DNA from 2 places in the Pseudomonas sp. B21-017 genome. Region 2 is predicted to be linked to the other one. Evidence: riboswitches for the same ligand, from Rfam matches in the RefSeq annotation. Region 2 holds a riboswitch; the other holds the start of a gene.
The links. A riboswitch is a leader RNA that binds a small molecule or an ion and turns the genes downstream of it on or off. The one in region 2 is predicted to bind cobalamin.

Region 1 (7,795 bases), 2.3 Mb from region 2:
TTCGGTTCCGGCAGCTTGGGCGACGGTCCGGTGCCGTCCGAGACTTGCAGGCTGGAGGTTTCACCACAGGCGGCGAGCCCTCCGGCGAGCGCGATGATGAACACGAGCTGGGGTTTGCGCATTACTGATCTTCCCTATGAATGCATTGACGTAATCATAGAGAAGCGTAGCTGCGTGATGGTTCAACCGGTCAGCCGCGGGCCTCCTTGAACAGCACGGCGATCCCCGGATGGTAGTTGCCGGCTTCATTGCGCAACTTGCGGTAGGCGTAAGGGAAATACCAGGCCACGGCGCAGGTGTGTTCCTTTTGCAGGTCGTCGAGCATGTCCTGGAGTTCTTCCGGGGTGGCGCTGTGCTGGGCTTTTTGTGGGGCGACAAACAGGCAGCCGAGTTTCAGGTCGCTGGCGTAGCTGATGCGCTTCGCGTCGCTGGTGATGTCCGCCAGTGCCTGGGTCAGGTTCAGGTTGTTGACCCGCGGCCAGCGCTGGGTGGCCTGCAGGTACGCGCGTTCTTCGCTGGTGGCGATAAACAGATCGGCGCGGGCGTTGCGTTCGCCTTCTTCGGTCTGTTTGCGCGACGGTGTTTGCTGCAGCGTGACCATTTCCGCCATCCAGGCTGCGGCAGAGAGCAGGCCGAGGTTGGCGTTTTCGTCGTACCAGTAAGGCGTATCGTTATCGCCGCGCACGGCGTTGTAGCGGTCGATACAGTCAAACCAGCGTTCCAGCACCGGGCGCAGGAATTCCAGCTTCGGATTGCTGATGATCATGCCTTGCATGTGGCTCACCCTTGTTATTGTGTTATGAGGTTGTGGCTCTTTGATATCACTGCTGGCAGTGTGGCACAAGATTGGCGTCAGATAATTGATCGGCGGCAGTTATTCGCCGGAAGGCGTCCCGTCTTTAATTGACGCTCCACCCCCAACCCTCTAACCTTCGCGGCTTGTTTCAGGTGCTCTGTGGCCTTGGTCGACAGAGTGAAACAGGGAAGCCGGTGAGTGGATTTCTTCCAGCGAAGAATGATCACGATCCCGGCGCTGCCCCCGCAACGGTAAATGAGTGAAGACTGTGCCTTGAGCCACTGTGTCGACTGTCGACATGGGAAGGCGCGCAGTTGGCCTTGAGGCCGCTCATGAGCCCGGAGACCGGCCTGATCCATTCAGCGGCATCACGGTGGGCGATGCCAGGCTTCTTGCCGTCTATTCTTGTGCCTGCCCGCCGTTATCCAGCCTCAACGGAGAGCTCCCCCATGACTGATACCCCCGATCGTGACGAACGCCATCTGGCGCGCATGCTGCGCAAAAAAGCCGTGATCGACGAACGCATCGCCAATTCGCCGAATGAATGCGGCCTGCTGCTGGTGCTGAGCGGCAACGGTAAAGGCAAAAGCAGTTCGGCGTTCGGCATGCTTGCGCGCTCCATGGGCCACGGCATGCAATGCGGTGTGGTGCAGTTCATCAAGGGGCGCAGCAGCACCGGCGAGGAGCTGTTCTTCCGGCGTTTCCCGGAGCAGGTGCGTTTTCATGTGATGGGCGAGGGCTTCACCTGGGAAACCCAGGACCGCCAGCGTGACATCGCCGCCGCCGAAGCTGCGTGGGCGGTGTCCCGCGAACTGCTGAGCGATCCGTCGATTGGCCTGGTGGTACTCGATGAATTGAACATCGCCCTCAAGCACGGTTACCTCGATCTCGATCAGGTGCTCAGCGACTTGCAGGCCCGTCCGCCGATGCAGCATGTGGTGGTCACTGGCCGTGGCGCCAAACCGGAGATGATCGAACTGGCTGACACCGTCACCGAAATGGGCATGATCAAGCACGCCTTCCAGGCCGGGATCAAGGCGCAAAAAGGCGTCGAGTTGTGAATCAACCACGTCAATGCCCGGCGGTACTGATTGCCGCGCCGGCCTCCGGTCAGGGCAAGACCACCGTCACCGCCGCGCTCGCCCGCTTGCACCGCAATCAGGGGCGCAAGGTGCGTGTGTTTAAATGCGGCCCGGACTTTCTCGATCCGATGATTCTCGAGCGCGCCAGCGGTGCGCCGGTCTATCAGCTGGACATGTGGATGGTTGGCGAGCAGGAAAGTCGTCGCCTGTTGTGGGAAGCCGCTGGCGAAGCTGACCTGATTCTCATCGAAGGCGTCATGGGGTTGTTCGACGGTACGCCGTCCAGTGCCGACCTGGCGCGGCATTTCGGTGTGCCGGTGCTCGGCGTGATTGACGGCACCGCGATGGCGCAGACCTTTGGCGCACTGGCCCTGGGGCTTGCGCGCTATCAGCCGGATTTGCCGTTTGCCGGTGTGTTGGCCAACCGGGTTGGCACCCTGCGTCATGCGCAATTGCTCGAAGGCAGTCTGACAGAAGGCTTGCGCTGGTACGGCGCGCTGTCCCGGGAAATCGGCATCGAATTGCCGAGTCGGCACCTCGGCCTGGTACAGGCCAGCGAATTGAATGATCTCGATCTGCGCCTCGATGCAGCCGCCGCCTCGCTGGCCAGCAGTTGCGACGTGGCTTTACCGCCTGCCGTGGAATTCGCCGCGCCTGAAGTGATCGCCGCCGAACCATTGCTGGCCGGTGTGCGGATTGCCGTGGCCCGGGACGAAGCCTTTGCATTTACCTACGGCGCGAGCCTGGATCTGCTGCGGGCGATGGGCGCCGAGTTGTCTTTCTTCTCGCCGATCCGCGACCGCGAGTTGCCGGCGGCAGACAGCCTTTATCTGCCGGGCGGTTACCCTGAATTGCACCATGTGGCGTTGTCACAAAACACGCCAATGCTGACCGCCATCCGCGCGCATCACTCGGCGGGCAAACCGTTGCTGGCCGAGTGTGGCGGCATGTTGTACCTGTTGGACTCGTTGACCGATGTCGAGGGTACTCGCGCTGAACTGGTTGGCTTGCTGACCGGTGATGCGGTGATGCAGAAGCGTTTGGCGGCGTTGGCCTTGCAGGCGGTGGAATTGCCCGAAGGTTTGCTGCGCGGGCACACCTATCACCACTCGCTGACCAGCACCGAGCTTGAGCCGATTGCGCGTGGCCTGAGCCCCAATGGCGGGCGAGGGGCGGAGGCGGTTTATCGTGAGGGGCGGATGACGGCCTCTTATGTGCACTTTTATTTTCCGTCCAATCCGGCGGCGATTGCTGCGTTGTTGGCACCCGATCGTGAAGCCGTCATCGCGAGCAGGCCATGACAGAAAACGCCTTTTCCGAAGCCGAACGCGATGCGGTCTACCGAGCCATCGGCGAACGCCGTGACATGCGCCACTTCAGCGGCGGCACGGTCGAGCCCGAGTTACTGAGGCGCCTGCTCGAAGCCGCGCACCAGGCGCCGAGCGTCGGCCTGATGCAGCCCTGGCGGTTCATCCGCATCAGCGACCGGGCGCTGCGCGGACAGATCCAGCAACTGGTGGAGGAAGAGCGCGTCCGCACCGCCGAAGCCCTCGGCGAGCGCTCCGACGAATTCATGAAGCTCAAGGTCGAAGGCATCCAAGACTGCGCCGAAGTGCTGGTCGCTGCGCTGATGGACGATCGCGAACGGCATATCTTCGGCCGTCGTACGTTGCCGGAAATGGACATGGCCTCGCTGTCCTGTGCCATCCAGAACCTTTGGCTGGCATCCCGCGCCGAAGGCCTGGGCATGGGCTGGGTGTCGCTGTTCGAACCGCAAGCCTTGGCGAACCTGTTGGGTTTACCGGTCGGGGCCAAGCCTTTGGCCGTTCTTTGCCTGGGGCCGGTCAAGGAATTCTATCCAGCGCCGATGCTGGTACTCGAAGGCTGGGCGCAAGCGCGTCCGCTCAACGAGTTGCTGTATGAAAATTATTGGGGAGTGAGTCAATGAGTGTGGCGTTGTTGAGTGTCGCCGCGGTCGCGCTGGATGCGCTGCTGGGTGAACCCAAACGCTGGCATCCGCTGGTGGCGTTCGGTCGTTTTGCCGATCGCATCGAACAACGTTTCAACTCCGCTGGCCGCGGCTGGCGCAGTCACGGGGTGACGGCCTGGGTGATGGCGGTCGTGCCGCTGACCTTGCTGGTCACCGCGCTGTCCTGGGCACCTTATGTTGGCTGGATCGTCGAGATTCTCGCGCTCTATTGCGCGCTTGGCATGCGCAGCCTCGGCGAGCATGTCGAGCCGGTGGCCAAGGCCCTGCGCAGCGATGATCTGGTTGAGGCGCGCACACGCGTCGGTTATCTGGTCAGCCGTCAGACCAGCGAACTGGACAAAACCGAAGTCGCCCGCGCCGCCACCGAATCGGTGTTGGAGAACGGCAGCGATGCAGTGTTCGCCGCGCTGTTCTGGTTTGCCGTGGCGGGTGCGCCCGGTGTGGTGCTCTATCGTCTGAGCAACACCCTGGATGCGATGTGGGGTTATCGCAACGAACGCTTCGAGCGTTTCGGCTGGGCTGCCGCAAAGATCGACGATGTCCTCAACTACATTCCTGCACGCCTGGTGGCGTTGACCTACGCACTGTTGGGCAAAACCCGACTGGCGCTGAAATGCTGGCGCACCCAGGGGCCGACCTGGGACAGCCCGAATGCCGGGCCGGTTATGGCGGCTGGTGCCGGTGCGTTGGGTGTCGAGTTGGGCGGGGCGGCGATTTATCACGGCGAACTGCATCAGCGTCCGCAGTTGGGCGAAGGCGTGCCGGCGGATGCCGATTCCATCGACCGTGGCTGGCAATTGGTCCAGCGCGGGGTATGGTTATGGCTGCTGATTCTCTGCGTGGGGGCTGAATTCTATGCTTGAACACGGTGGCCGGTTGCGCAAGGCAGCACTTGAATACGGTATCGCCGAAGCCGATTGGCTCGACCTGTCCAGTGGTCTTGCGCCCTGGCCATTCCCGGTTCCGGATATCCCGCTGCGGGCCTGGGCACGTTTGCCGGAAACCGATGACGGTCTGGAGCAAGCCGCCTGCGACTATTACGGTGCGGCCCAGGTGTTGCCCGTGGCCGGTTCGCAAATGGCGATTCAGTTGCTGCCGCGTTTGCGCAGGGCCGGCAAGGTCGGTGTGCTGTCGCCGTGTTACGCCGAGCACGCCGAAGCCTGGCGTCGCAACGGTTATGTCGTGCGTGAAGTCCTGGAGTCGGAAGTCGATTTCTTTCTCGACAACCTGGACGTGCTGGTGGTGGTCAATCCGAACAATCCCACGGGTCTGAGCCTGACCCCGGCCCGCCTGCTGGATTGGCATGCGCGGCTGGCCCAGCGCGGTGGCTGGTTGGTGGTGGACGAGGCGTTCATGGACAACACACCGCATTTGAGTCTGGCGCCGTTCACCAACCAGATCGGCTTGATCGTGCTGCGTTCCTTCGGCAAGTTTTTCGGCCTGGCCGGTGTGCGGCTAGGGTTTGTGCTGGCCGAGCGCAAGTTGCTCAAACTGTTGGCCGAGCAGGTCGGGCCTTGGGCGGTCAGTGGGCCGACCCGCGTCCTGGGCCAGGCGTGCCTGACGGATACGGACGGGCACACCCGACAGCGCATTCGCACTGACGAAGCTGGCGAGCGTCTGGCGTTGCTGCTTGAGCAGTATGGTTTCAAACCTCAGGGCGGTTGCGCGTTGTTCCAGTGGCTGATCACCGAGCGCGCCCAAGCGCTGCATGAATTCATGGCCCGGCGTGGCATTCTGCTGCGGTTGTTCACCCACAACAGCAGCCTGCGTTTTGGTTTACCTGCGGATGAAGCGGACTGGTCGCGCCTCGAACAAGCCCTGCAAATCCATGCCAAGGAAAACCCATGACAACGTTGATGGTGCAAGGCACCACATCCGACGCCGGTAAAAGCACACTGGTGACGGCACTGTGTCGCTGGGTCACGCGCCAAGGCATGAGCGTGGTGCCGTTCAAGCCGCAGAACATGGCCCTCAACAGTGCGGTGACCGCCGACGGTGGCGAGATCGGTCGCGCTCAGGCGGTGCAGGCCCAGGCTTCAAACCTTGAACCGCACACCGACATGAACCCGGTGCTGCTTAAACCCAACAGTGATACCGGCGCCCAAGTGATCATCCATGGCCGCGCCGTCACCACCATGAATGCGGTCGCCTATCACGACTACAAAGCCATCGCCATGCAGGCGGTGCTGGCCTCCCATGAACGGCTGAGCGCGGCGTATCCGCTGGTGATGGTTGAAGGGGCGGGCTCGCCGGCCGAGATCAACCTGCGCGCCGGCGACATCGCCAACATGGGGTTTGCCGAGGCGGTGGACTGCCCGGTGGTGCTGATTGCCGACATCAATCGCGGCGGAGTTTTCGCGCATTTGGTCGGTACGCTGGAGCTGCTGTCGCCGAGCGAACAGGCGCGGGTCAAAGGCTTCATCATCAACCGTTTTCGCGGCGATATCGCCTTGCTGCAACCGGGGCTGGACTGGCTGGAAGCGCGCACCGGCAAACCGGTGATCGGCGTGTTGCCTTATGTGATGGACCTGCATCTTGAGGCCGAGGACGGCCTCGATCAGCGTCAGGCCGACAAGGCCGATCAAGTGCTCAACGTGGTGGTGCCGGTACTGCCGCGCATCAGCAACCACACCGATTTCGATCCACTGCGCCTGCATCCGCAAGTGGACCTGCAATTCATCGGCCCTGGCCAGGCGATTCCACCGGCCGACCTGATGATTCTCCCGGGTTCGAAAAGCGTACGCAGCGACCTCGCGTACCTGCGGAGCAACGGCTGGGACTCGGCGATCGCGCGGCACTTGCGCTACGGCGGCAAAGTGCTGGGAATCTGCGGCGGCCTGCAAATGCTCGGTGAGCAGGTGCATGACCCGCTGGGCCTCGAAGGCGCGCCGGGTTCCAGTGCCGGTTTGGGTTTGCTGGCGTTCGAAACGCAGCTCGAAGAAGAGAAGCAGTTGCGCAACGTACGTGGGCGTCTGGCGCTGGAAGATGCGCAGGTCAGCGGCTATGAAATTCATGCCGGCGTGACCACCGGGCCGGCGCTGGAAAACGCCGCCGTGCAGCTGGACGATGGTCGCAGCGATGGTGCGCAAAGTGCCGATGGGCAGATTTTCGGTACGTACCTGCATGGCCTGTTCGAATCACCGGCGGCGTGCAGTGCACTGTTGCGTTGGGCTGGTTTGCAGGAGGTGCAGGAGGTGGATTACCACGGGTTGCGCGAGCGCGATATCGAGCGGTTGGCGGATCTGGTGGAGAAGCATCTGGATACCTCGCTGTTGCGTGAACTCTGCGGGTTTTGAGGTGGCTGCACTGGCCTCATCGAAGATTTTAAGGAATGAACCATGCTGCAACTGATCCTCGGCGGCGCCCGCTCCGGCAAAAGTCGTCTGGCTGAAAAGCTGGCGACTGACAGTCAGCTCCACGTCACTTACATCGCCACCAGCCAACCCCTGGACGGTGAAATGAACGAGCGGGTGGCCCGTCACCGTGCCCGTCGTCCGGCCGAATGGGCGTTGATCGAGGAACCGCTGGAGCTGGCCCGCGTACTGCGCGAAAGCGCCGGCGTCGACCGTTGCCTGCTGGTGGATTGCCTGACGCTGTGGCTGACCAATCTGCTGATGCTCGACGACGCCGAGCGCCTGTCGGCCGAGCGCGAGGCCCTGCTGGACTGCCTGGCATCGTTGCCGGGTGAAATCATTTTTGTCAGCAACGAGACCGGAATGGGTGTCGTGCCGCTGGGCGAATTGACTCGCCGCTATGTCGATGAAGCCGGTTGGCTGCATCAAGCCTTGGCCGAGCGCTGCCAACGTGTCGTCCTGACCGTCGCCGGCCTGCCCCTGACTTTGAAAGGAACTGCATTATGACTCACACCTGGTGGCTGAACCCGTGCAAGCCAATCGATGCACAAGTGGTCGAACAGGCGCAGGCGCG
Region 2 (7,795 bases):
TGCGTAACCGCGCCCACAGCAACGTGGCGTTCCTGCTCGGGGAGTCGCTGCGTTATCAGCCGGGGCTCGACACGTTGACGATCTATCCGGGTGTTCTGAGCAGCTACCCGAACTTCATGTTCAACATTCCGGCCGGGCAGGTGCCGGCGTTTGTCGACGAGATGGAAAATGCCAAAGACGCCGCGAGTTTCGAAAAAATCGTCGAACGCTGGGGCATTCGTCGCAGTCATCCGCAATTCTGGCAGTATTTCCATGATCTGAGCCGGTACATCCACGACACCGACCCAGTGGAAGAGGGCGTGCTGGACATGAATCGCTACGAGAATCTCTGAAATGCCTGCAACCCGGTGTGGGAGCCACAGTTCCCGACAAAAATACTAGGACTTTGTGCGGCGCGTCGATTGGCGTAAACTGCGTCCAAGCCTGCGAGGAGTTTCCATGACCGCTATTACCATTACCGACGCCGCCCATGATTACCTGGCCGATCTGCTCTCCAAGCAGAACACCCCGGGTATCGGCATCCGCGTCTTTATCACCCAGCCTGGCACCCAGTACGCCGAAACCTGCATTGCCTACTGCAAGCCGGGCGAAGAAAAACCTGAAGATACAGCGCTGGGGCTCAAAAGCTTCACCGCCTATATCGACTCGTTCAGCGAAGCGTTTCTGGACGATGCGGTAGTCGACTACGCCACCGACCGCATGGGCGGCCAACTGACCATCAAGGCGCCAAACGCCAAAGTCCCGATGGTCAACGCCGACAGCCCGGTCAACGAGCGCATCAACTACTACCTGCAAACCGAGATCAACCCGGGGCTGGCCAGCCACGGCGGTCAGGTCAGCCTGATCGATGTGGTCGAAGACGGCATCGCCGTGCTGAAGTTCGGCGGCGGTTGCCAGGGCTGCGGCCAGGCAGACGTCACCCTGAAGGAAGGCATCGAGCGCACCTTGCTCGAGCGTATTCCCGAGCTGAAGGGTGTACGTGACGTGACTGACCATACGCAGAAAGAAAACGCCTACTACTAAGGTGTTCGCTGCAAACATAAAAAACGGTGCCCGTGAGCACCGTTTTTTTATGGATGATCGATAACCTGTGGCGAGGGAGCTTGCTCCCGCTCGACTGCGAAGCAGTCGCAATCCAGCCGATGCATTTTCCCGTGATGAATGCGTTGGCTGATTTTGGGGCCGCTGCGCGGTCCAGCGGGAGCAAGCTCCCTCGCCACAAGTGCTTCAGGGTCTGTATAGGTGCGCATGCCCCGCGCGATACAGCGACGATTCACTGAAGTGATCGCTGCCCAGCACTCGACCCACCAGAATCAGCGCCGTCCGGCGAAAGCCCTTGGCTTCAACCTTCCCGGCAATATCCGCCAGCGTTCCCACCACCCAATCCTGATCCGGCCAGGTCGCCCGGTGGATCACCGCGATCGGGCAGTCGGCGCCGTAGTGCGGTAGCAATTCGGCAAGGATCTTCTCTAGATGATTGACCCCCAGGTGGATCGCCATGGTCGCCCCGTGTTGCGCCAGGCTGCCCAGTTCTTCGCCAGCGGGCATGGCGGTCTTGTCGGCGTAACGGGTCAGAATCACGCTCTGTGACACGTCCGGCAGGGTCAGTTCGGCACCCAAAAGGGCCGCGCAGGCGGCGGTGGCGGTGACGCCGGGAATGATTTCGAAAGGGATGTCGAGTTCACGCAAGTAGCGAATCTGCTCGCCGATCGCGCCGTACAGGCTCGGGTCGCCGGAATGCACCCGGGCCACGTCCTGGCCGTTGGCGTGGGCGGTCTTGATCAGCTCGACGATCTGTTCCAGGTGCAGTTCGGCGCTGTTGACCACCTGTTCGGCCCGGTGGCCTTCCAGCACGGCGGCGGGGACCAGGGAGCCGGCATAGATGATGACCGGGCAGCTACGAATCAGCCGCTGGCCTTTGACGGTGATCAGTTCCGGGTCGCCGGGGCCGGCGCCAATGAAGTAGACGGTCATCGTCGTTTCCTGTCAGAAATAGGTGCTGGGCATGCTTCAGATGAAGAATGCTCATGATCGAAGGCGGGGATTATCGGGGATTTTACGCGGCGCTGGCCAATGCCAAGGTGGCCTGGGCGTATTTTTGTCGTGGAATCAGCAACTTTGCCGGTGCCTGGGCCAATTGTTCGGCCAGGGCCAACGCAGCGCTTTCCGCCACGCCGTAGCAACCGGTGCGTTCAAACGCGATGTCCGAGTGGTGGCTCAGTTGTGCTTGATAGGTCGCCAATTGTTCGCTGCTGAAGTACATCAGCGGCAATGCCAGCTGTTCGGCCAGTTCGATCAGACCAGGCTCTTCGCGCTTCAGGTCGATGCTGGCCAGGGCCTTGATCTCACGAAGCTCGATTTGATGGGCCTGTAGCGCCTGATCGAGCAGCGCCCGCAGCGTGCTGACGGGGCAGCCGCGCTGGCAGCCCAGGCCGACCACCAGGGTCGGCACTGTGCCGTTTTCAGTCATGCGCTGTAATGGCCATCGCTTTTGCGGCGGAACAACCAGGCGCTGATCAGGCCCAGGGCCAGCCAGAACGCCACGTTGGTCAACTGCGAAGCGATTTTGAATTGCGCTTCCAGGGCTTCCGGCGCCAGCATCGAATGGACTTCCGGTTGTGGTGCGCCAATCACATGCGGCACGGCCAGGATCGCCACGCCGAGAGCTTTCATCAGCCAGTGACGGCTGAACACGATCAACGCGATGCCGACGGCCGTGGACGCGGCAGTGCCGATCCACCAGATTTGCCGTTGCGCCAGATCAGCCGCGGCAGTGCCCGGCAGCTCAGGCGGCAGGCCGAGAGTCGGAGCCAGTACGAACGTCGCATAACCGGCCAGGCCCCAGAGCAGGCCCTGAGAGGTTTTGGTCGGTGCGCGCAGGGTGTAAAGACCGGCGAGCATCAGGGCGAAACCGACGGCTACCACCAGGTTGCCGCCGGTAGTAGACAGCACGCGCTGCCAGCCGTCTTCCGGTTCCCAGGCTTCGGCATCGTGGGTATGAGCGACTGCGCCCGCGGCGTGCTCGTGGATTTCAACAGCAGTCGGCTCGGATTTTTCGTAGGTCTCGGCCTGCAAAATCAGCGGGGAGACCCAGAAGCTTTGCAGCAGGGTCAATAGCAGGGCGGCCAGCAGCCCGGTGAAACCTGCGGTTTGCGCAATACGCTTGATCATCTCAGCAGGTCTCAATGGCACGGAAAGGCAGAGCTGTGACGGGTATCGTGCGCGGCGTTGTGCACCGCTTCGATGTGCGAGAAACCGGCGAAATACACAAGGCTGGCGCCAAGGATCGACGCACACACGGCGGCGGTCAGGCGTTGAGTCAGGGTCGTGGTGGTGCTGGCGATGCTCTTGTCGGTGTTGCTGGCGGTGCTGCTGATGATCGTCATGGCGCTTCCCTCTGGTCTGTCAGCGGGTGAATAGAGCGCATGAAAATCTCCGCACGCCAAGGGCTCGCAGAGATTTCGAACAGCGCCCGCCCACCGCGGGTTTGTTATTCAGTGAACGTAAAAGTCACTTTGTGTTGCGGGCCGGTCTCCGGGCTCGCGAGGGGCTGGGCTTGCGCCTGGACCTGCAAGCATCACCTTCCCATGCCATATGACCGGCACAGTGGATCTGACGCTTCACTCGCTTACCGTTGCGGGGGCAGCACCGGACTGACATGGCTTTAGAGTAAAGCACATGATTCACCGGTTTCCCGTTTCACCCTGTGAAGGGCACCCGTAACAAGGCGTGTAGGAGAGCATGGGCGAGGGCGGGGAGTCAATTGGCAGGGGTTCTCACTTGGATACCAAAATGATTGGCTCTTTGTAAGTGCGGGTGGCGTGCGCAGTGATTGACCCGCCCCCACACGATGCGTAGCCTTGCGCTTTCGAGGTTCTTCGGCGTCTGTCGAAGCTAAGAAGGGAACGCGGTCGATGCCGCGGCTGCCCCCGCAACTGTGAACGGTGATGTTCGCTGCCACGCCACTGCAAACCCTGTGCAACGGGTTCGCGGGAAGGCGCAGCGAATGCCGGGCCAACGCCCGGCGCACCGTCAGCCAGGAGACCTGCCTCGACACAGATTCTCACTTTCAACCGGGCGGGGTGATCCGGTGGCGAACTCTTCAGGCACGCGCGCCCGCGTTGCCGGTTGTCGTCCCGTATGCCCGCCACCTTGCCAAAGGGCATCCGATGAAAACACTGGCCAAACTCCCCGTCACCATCGTTACCGGCTTCCTCGGTTCGGGCAAAACCACCTTGCTGCGGCACATGCTCGACAACGCCCAGGGCCGTCGCATCGCGGTGATCGTCAACGAGTTCGGCGAGCTGGGCATCGACGGCGAGATCCTCAAGCAGTGCTCAATCGGCTGCACCGAAGAAGAGGCCAGCGGCCGCGTCTACGAGTTGGCCAACGGCTGCCTGTGCTGCACCGTTCAGGAAGAATTCTTCCCGGTGATGCGCGAGTTGGTTGCTCGCCGCGGCGACCTCGACCACATCCTCATCGAAACCTCGGGCCTGGCCCTGCCAAAGCCTTTGGTTCAAGCCTTCCAGTGGCCGGAAATCCGCAGCGCCTGCACCGTTGACGCGGTGATCACCGTGGTCGACAGCCCGGCCGTCGCTGCCGGCACTTTCGCTGCATTCCCGGATCAAGTGGACGCCCAGCGCAAACTCGACCCGAACCTGGACCACGAATCGCCGCTGCACGAACTGTTCGCCGACCAACTGGCCAGCGCCGACCTGGTGATTCTCAACAAGGCCGACCTGATCAGCGCCGCAGACCTGGCCCGCGTGCGCCTGGAAGTCGCCGAAGAGCTGCCACCGGCGGTGAAAGTCATCGAAGCCAGCAGCGGTCGCTTGCCACTGGACGTGCTGATCGGCCTCGGTGCCGGTTCCGAAGAACACATCGACAGCCGTCACAGCCATCACGATCATCACCATGAAGGTGAAGACGACCACGATCACGACCATGACGCGTTCGACTCCATCTCGATCGAGCTGCCACAAGCCGACGAAAGCCTGCTGATGGACGCGCTGACGCAACTGGTGGTGCAGCACGGTATTCTGCGGGTCAAGGGTTTCGCGGCGGTGCCGAACAAGCCGATGCGCCTGCTGATTCAGGGCGTGGGCACGCGTTTCGACAAGCACTTTGACCGTCAGTGGGGCGCCGGCGAAGCGCGCACCACCCGTCTGGTGTTGATCGGTCAGGCGCTGGACGCCGTTCAACTCGAAGCGCAATTGCGCGCTGCGCTCAGCGTTTAACCCATGCACCTGCTCAGGACCCAGCCCGGCGGTTTCGTGTCGGATGACAACATTGCCGACCTTGGACAAACCCCCGCCGAGCTGGTGATCCTGTGCAGCGGCGATTCCAGTCTGGCGTTGCTCGCCGAGGCGGCGCAGCAGCTGCCCGACGATTACCCGAGCCTGCGCCTGGCCAACCCGATGCAGGTGCAGAATCACGCCTCGGTCGATCTTTATGTCGACGAAGTGCTGCGCCACGCCAAGGTGATTCTGATCTCGCTGCACGGCGGCATCGCCTATTGGCGTTACGGCATCGAGCGTCTGGTGGAATTGTCCCAGCGCGGTGTGCAGTTGATTCTGGTGCCGGGTGACGATCGCCCGGACCCGGAACTCAGCGATCTGAGCACCGTGGCCCCCGAAGACCGCGACCGGCTCTGGCACTTCCTGCGTCAGGGCGGCATGGCCAATGCGCTCGACCTGTTTCGCTGCCTTGCCAGTCGTTGGCTGGGTCGTGATTATCCATGGTCCGAGCCGCAAACCCTGCCACGCACCGCGATCTACCACCCGCAAAAAAGCCCCGCGCACCTTCAGGATTGGCAAGCCGATTGGCAGGCCGATCAGCCGGTGGCGGCGGTGCTGTTTTACCGCTCGCACTTGCAGGCGGCGAACACCGGTTTCATCGATATTTTCTGCCAGCGTTTGCAGGCGGCAGGGCTCAACCCGTTGCCGATTGCGCTGGCCAGTCTGAAAGAGCCAGGCTGCCTGGCGGTGGTCGAGGACTGGCTGGATGAAGTCGAGGCGGGGGTGATTCTGAACACCACCGGTTTCGCCCAGTCCAGCCCTGAGGCACCGCATCTGCGGCCGTTTCGTCGCAACATCCCGGTGATTCAGGCGATCTGCGCCCAGGACAACGAGCCCGGTTGGCGTGCCAGCGAGCAAGGCCTCGGTCCCCGTGACTTGGCGATGCACATCGCGCTGCCGGAGCTGGACGGGCGAATCATCAGTCGGCCGATCAGCTTCAAGGATCTGGCGTGGCGCAGCGAGCGCAGTCAGTCCGATGTGGTTTGCTATCGACCACAACCGGAACGCATGGATTTTGTCGCTGAACTGGCGCGGCGCTGGATCGATCTGGCGCGGCTGCCCAACAGCGAAAAACGCATCGCCCTGATCCTCGCCAACTACCCGACTCGCGATGGACGCATCGGTAATGGCGTCGGTCTCGACACCCCGGCCGCGGCGCTGAACATCCTGCGTGCCCTGTACGCCGAAGGTTATCCGTTGCCGGCCGAGTTGCCGGACAGCGGCACCGCGCTGATCCAGCAACTGCTTGGTGGTGTCAGCAATGATCTGGACACTATCGATCAACGTCCGTGCCAGCAAAGCCTGGCGCTGGATGATTACTTTTTGATGTTCAACGCACTGCCCGAAGCCAATCGCGAGGCGGTGCTGCAACGTTGGGGCACGCCCGAAAGCGATCCGATGTTCCGTGGCGGGCGAATGATGATTGCCGGGTTGCGCTTCGGCCTGACTTTCGTCGGCATTCAACCGGCCCGGGGGTATCAGGTTGACCCGAGCGCGGTCTATCACGACCCGGACCTGGTGCCGCCCCACGGTTATCTGGCGTTCTACTTCTGGTTGCGCAACACCTACGGCGCCCACGGCGTGATCCATGTCGGCAAGCACGGTAACCTCGAATGGCTGCCGGGCAAGGGCGTCGGGTTATCTGAAAACTGCTGGCCCGACGCGCTGCTCGGACCGCTGCCGAACATCTATCCGTTCATCGTCAACGACCCGGGCGAGGGTGCCCAGGCCAAGCGCCGTACGCAAGCGGTGATCATCGATCACCTGATGCCACCGCTGACCCGCGCCGAAACCTACGGCCCGCTGCGCAACCTTGAGTTGTTGGCTGACGAATATTACGAAGCGCAGTTGCTCGATCCGCGCCGCGCCCGGGAACTGCAACGCGACATTCTGCAACTGGTGCGCGACACGCACATTGATCGCGAACTGCAACTGGACGAGAAGCTCGACAGCGATGCCGACGCGGCGATCTGGTTGCCGCGCCTGGACACTTACCTGTGTGACTTGAAGGAATCGCAGATCCGCGATGGCCTGCACGTGTTTGGCGAGTCGCCGACCGGGCGATTGCGCATCGACACTTTATTGGCCTTGCTGCGCATTCCTCGCGGTGACGGTCGTGGCGCGCAATCGAGCGTGCTGCGGGCGCTGGCCAAGGCGTTCGAATTGGGCTTCGATCCACTGGATTGCGTGTTGGCCGAGCCCTGGAACGGTCCTCGGCCGGATGCCTTGCAGGCGGTCAGTGATGAGCTGTGGCGCACGGCGGGGGACACCCGTGAGCGTCTGGAACTGTTCGCCGCGCAACTAATCTCGCAGACGTTGAATGCCGAGCCTGGCCCGTGTGGGAGCGAGCCTTTGTGGCGAGGGAGCTTGCTCCCGTTGGACTGCGTAGCAGTCCCATTTTTTGGGGCCGCTTCGCGACCCAACGGGGGCAAGCCCCCTCGCCACAAGGCCCCTCATCACCTAGACCCGCTCCCACAGGAGGCAGATTGTTCCGAAGT

Region 1: linked by a shared signal. The riboswitch ahead of cobO (cob(I)yrinic acid a,c-diamide adenosyltransferase) and the one ahead of cobW (cobalamin biosynthesis protein CobW) in region 2 are both predicted to bind cobalamin.

The regions. Positions count from the first base shown of each region.
Region 1 covers NZ_CP087194.1:4,726,878-4,734,672, reverse strand. The annotation lists gene LOY28_RS21290 (sorbosone dehydrogenase family protein) at 1-122, opposite strand, end outside; gene LOY28_RS21285 (hypothetical protein) at 191-775, opposite strand; cobalamin riboswitch at 930-1,165, shown strand; gene cobO (cob(I)yrinic acid a,c-diamide adenosyltransferase) at 1,246-1,857, shown strand; gene LOY28_RS21275 (cobyrinate a,c-diamide synthase) at 1,854-3,179, shown strand; gene bluB (5,6-dimethylbenzimidazole synthase) at 3,176-3,826, shown strand; gene cbiB (adenosylcobinamide-phosphate synthase CbiB) at 3,823-4,731, shown strand; gene cobD (threonine-phosphate decarboxylase CobD) at 4,724-5,716, shown strand; gene LOY28_RS21255 (cobyric acid synthase) at 5,713-7,164, shown strand; gene cobU (bifunctional adenosylcobinamide kinase/adenosylcobinamide-phosphate guanylyltransferase) at 7,207-7,728, shown strand; gene cobT (nicotinate-nucleotide--dimethylbenzimidazole phosphoribosyltransferase) at 7,725-7,795, shown strand, end outside.
Region 2 covers NZ_CP087194.1:2,468,578-2,476,372, forward strand. The annotation lists gene LOY28_RS11240 (fatty acid cis/trans isomerase) at 1-332, shown strand, start outside; gene nfuA (Fe-S biogenesis protein NfuA) at 439-1,023, shown strand; gene cobM (precorrin-4 C(11)-methyltransferase) at 1,228-1,974, opposite strand; gene LOY28_RS11255 (cobalamin biosynthesis protein) at 2,057-2,470, opposite strand; gene LOY28_RS11260 (CbtA family protein) at 2,467-3,171, opposite strand; gene LOY28_RS11265 (CbtB domain-containing protein) at 3,183-3,386, opposite strand; cobalamin riboswitch at 3,508-3,736, opposite strand; cobalamin riboswitch at 3,855-4,068, shown strand; gene cobW (cobalamin biosynthesis protein CobW) at 4,170-5,237, shown strand; gene cobN (cobaltochelatase subunit CobN) at 5,241-7,795, shown strand, end outside.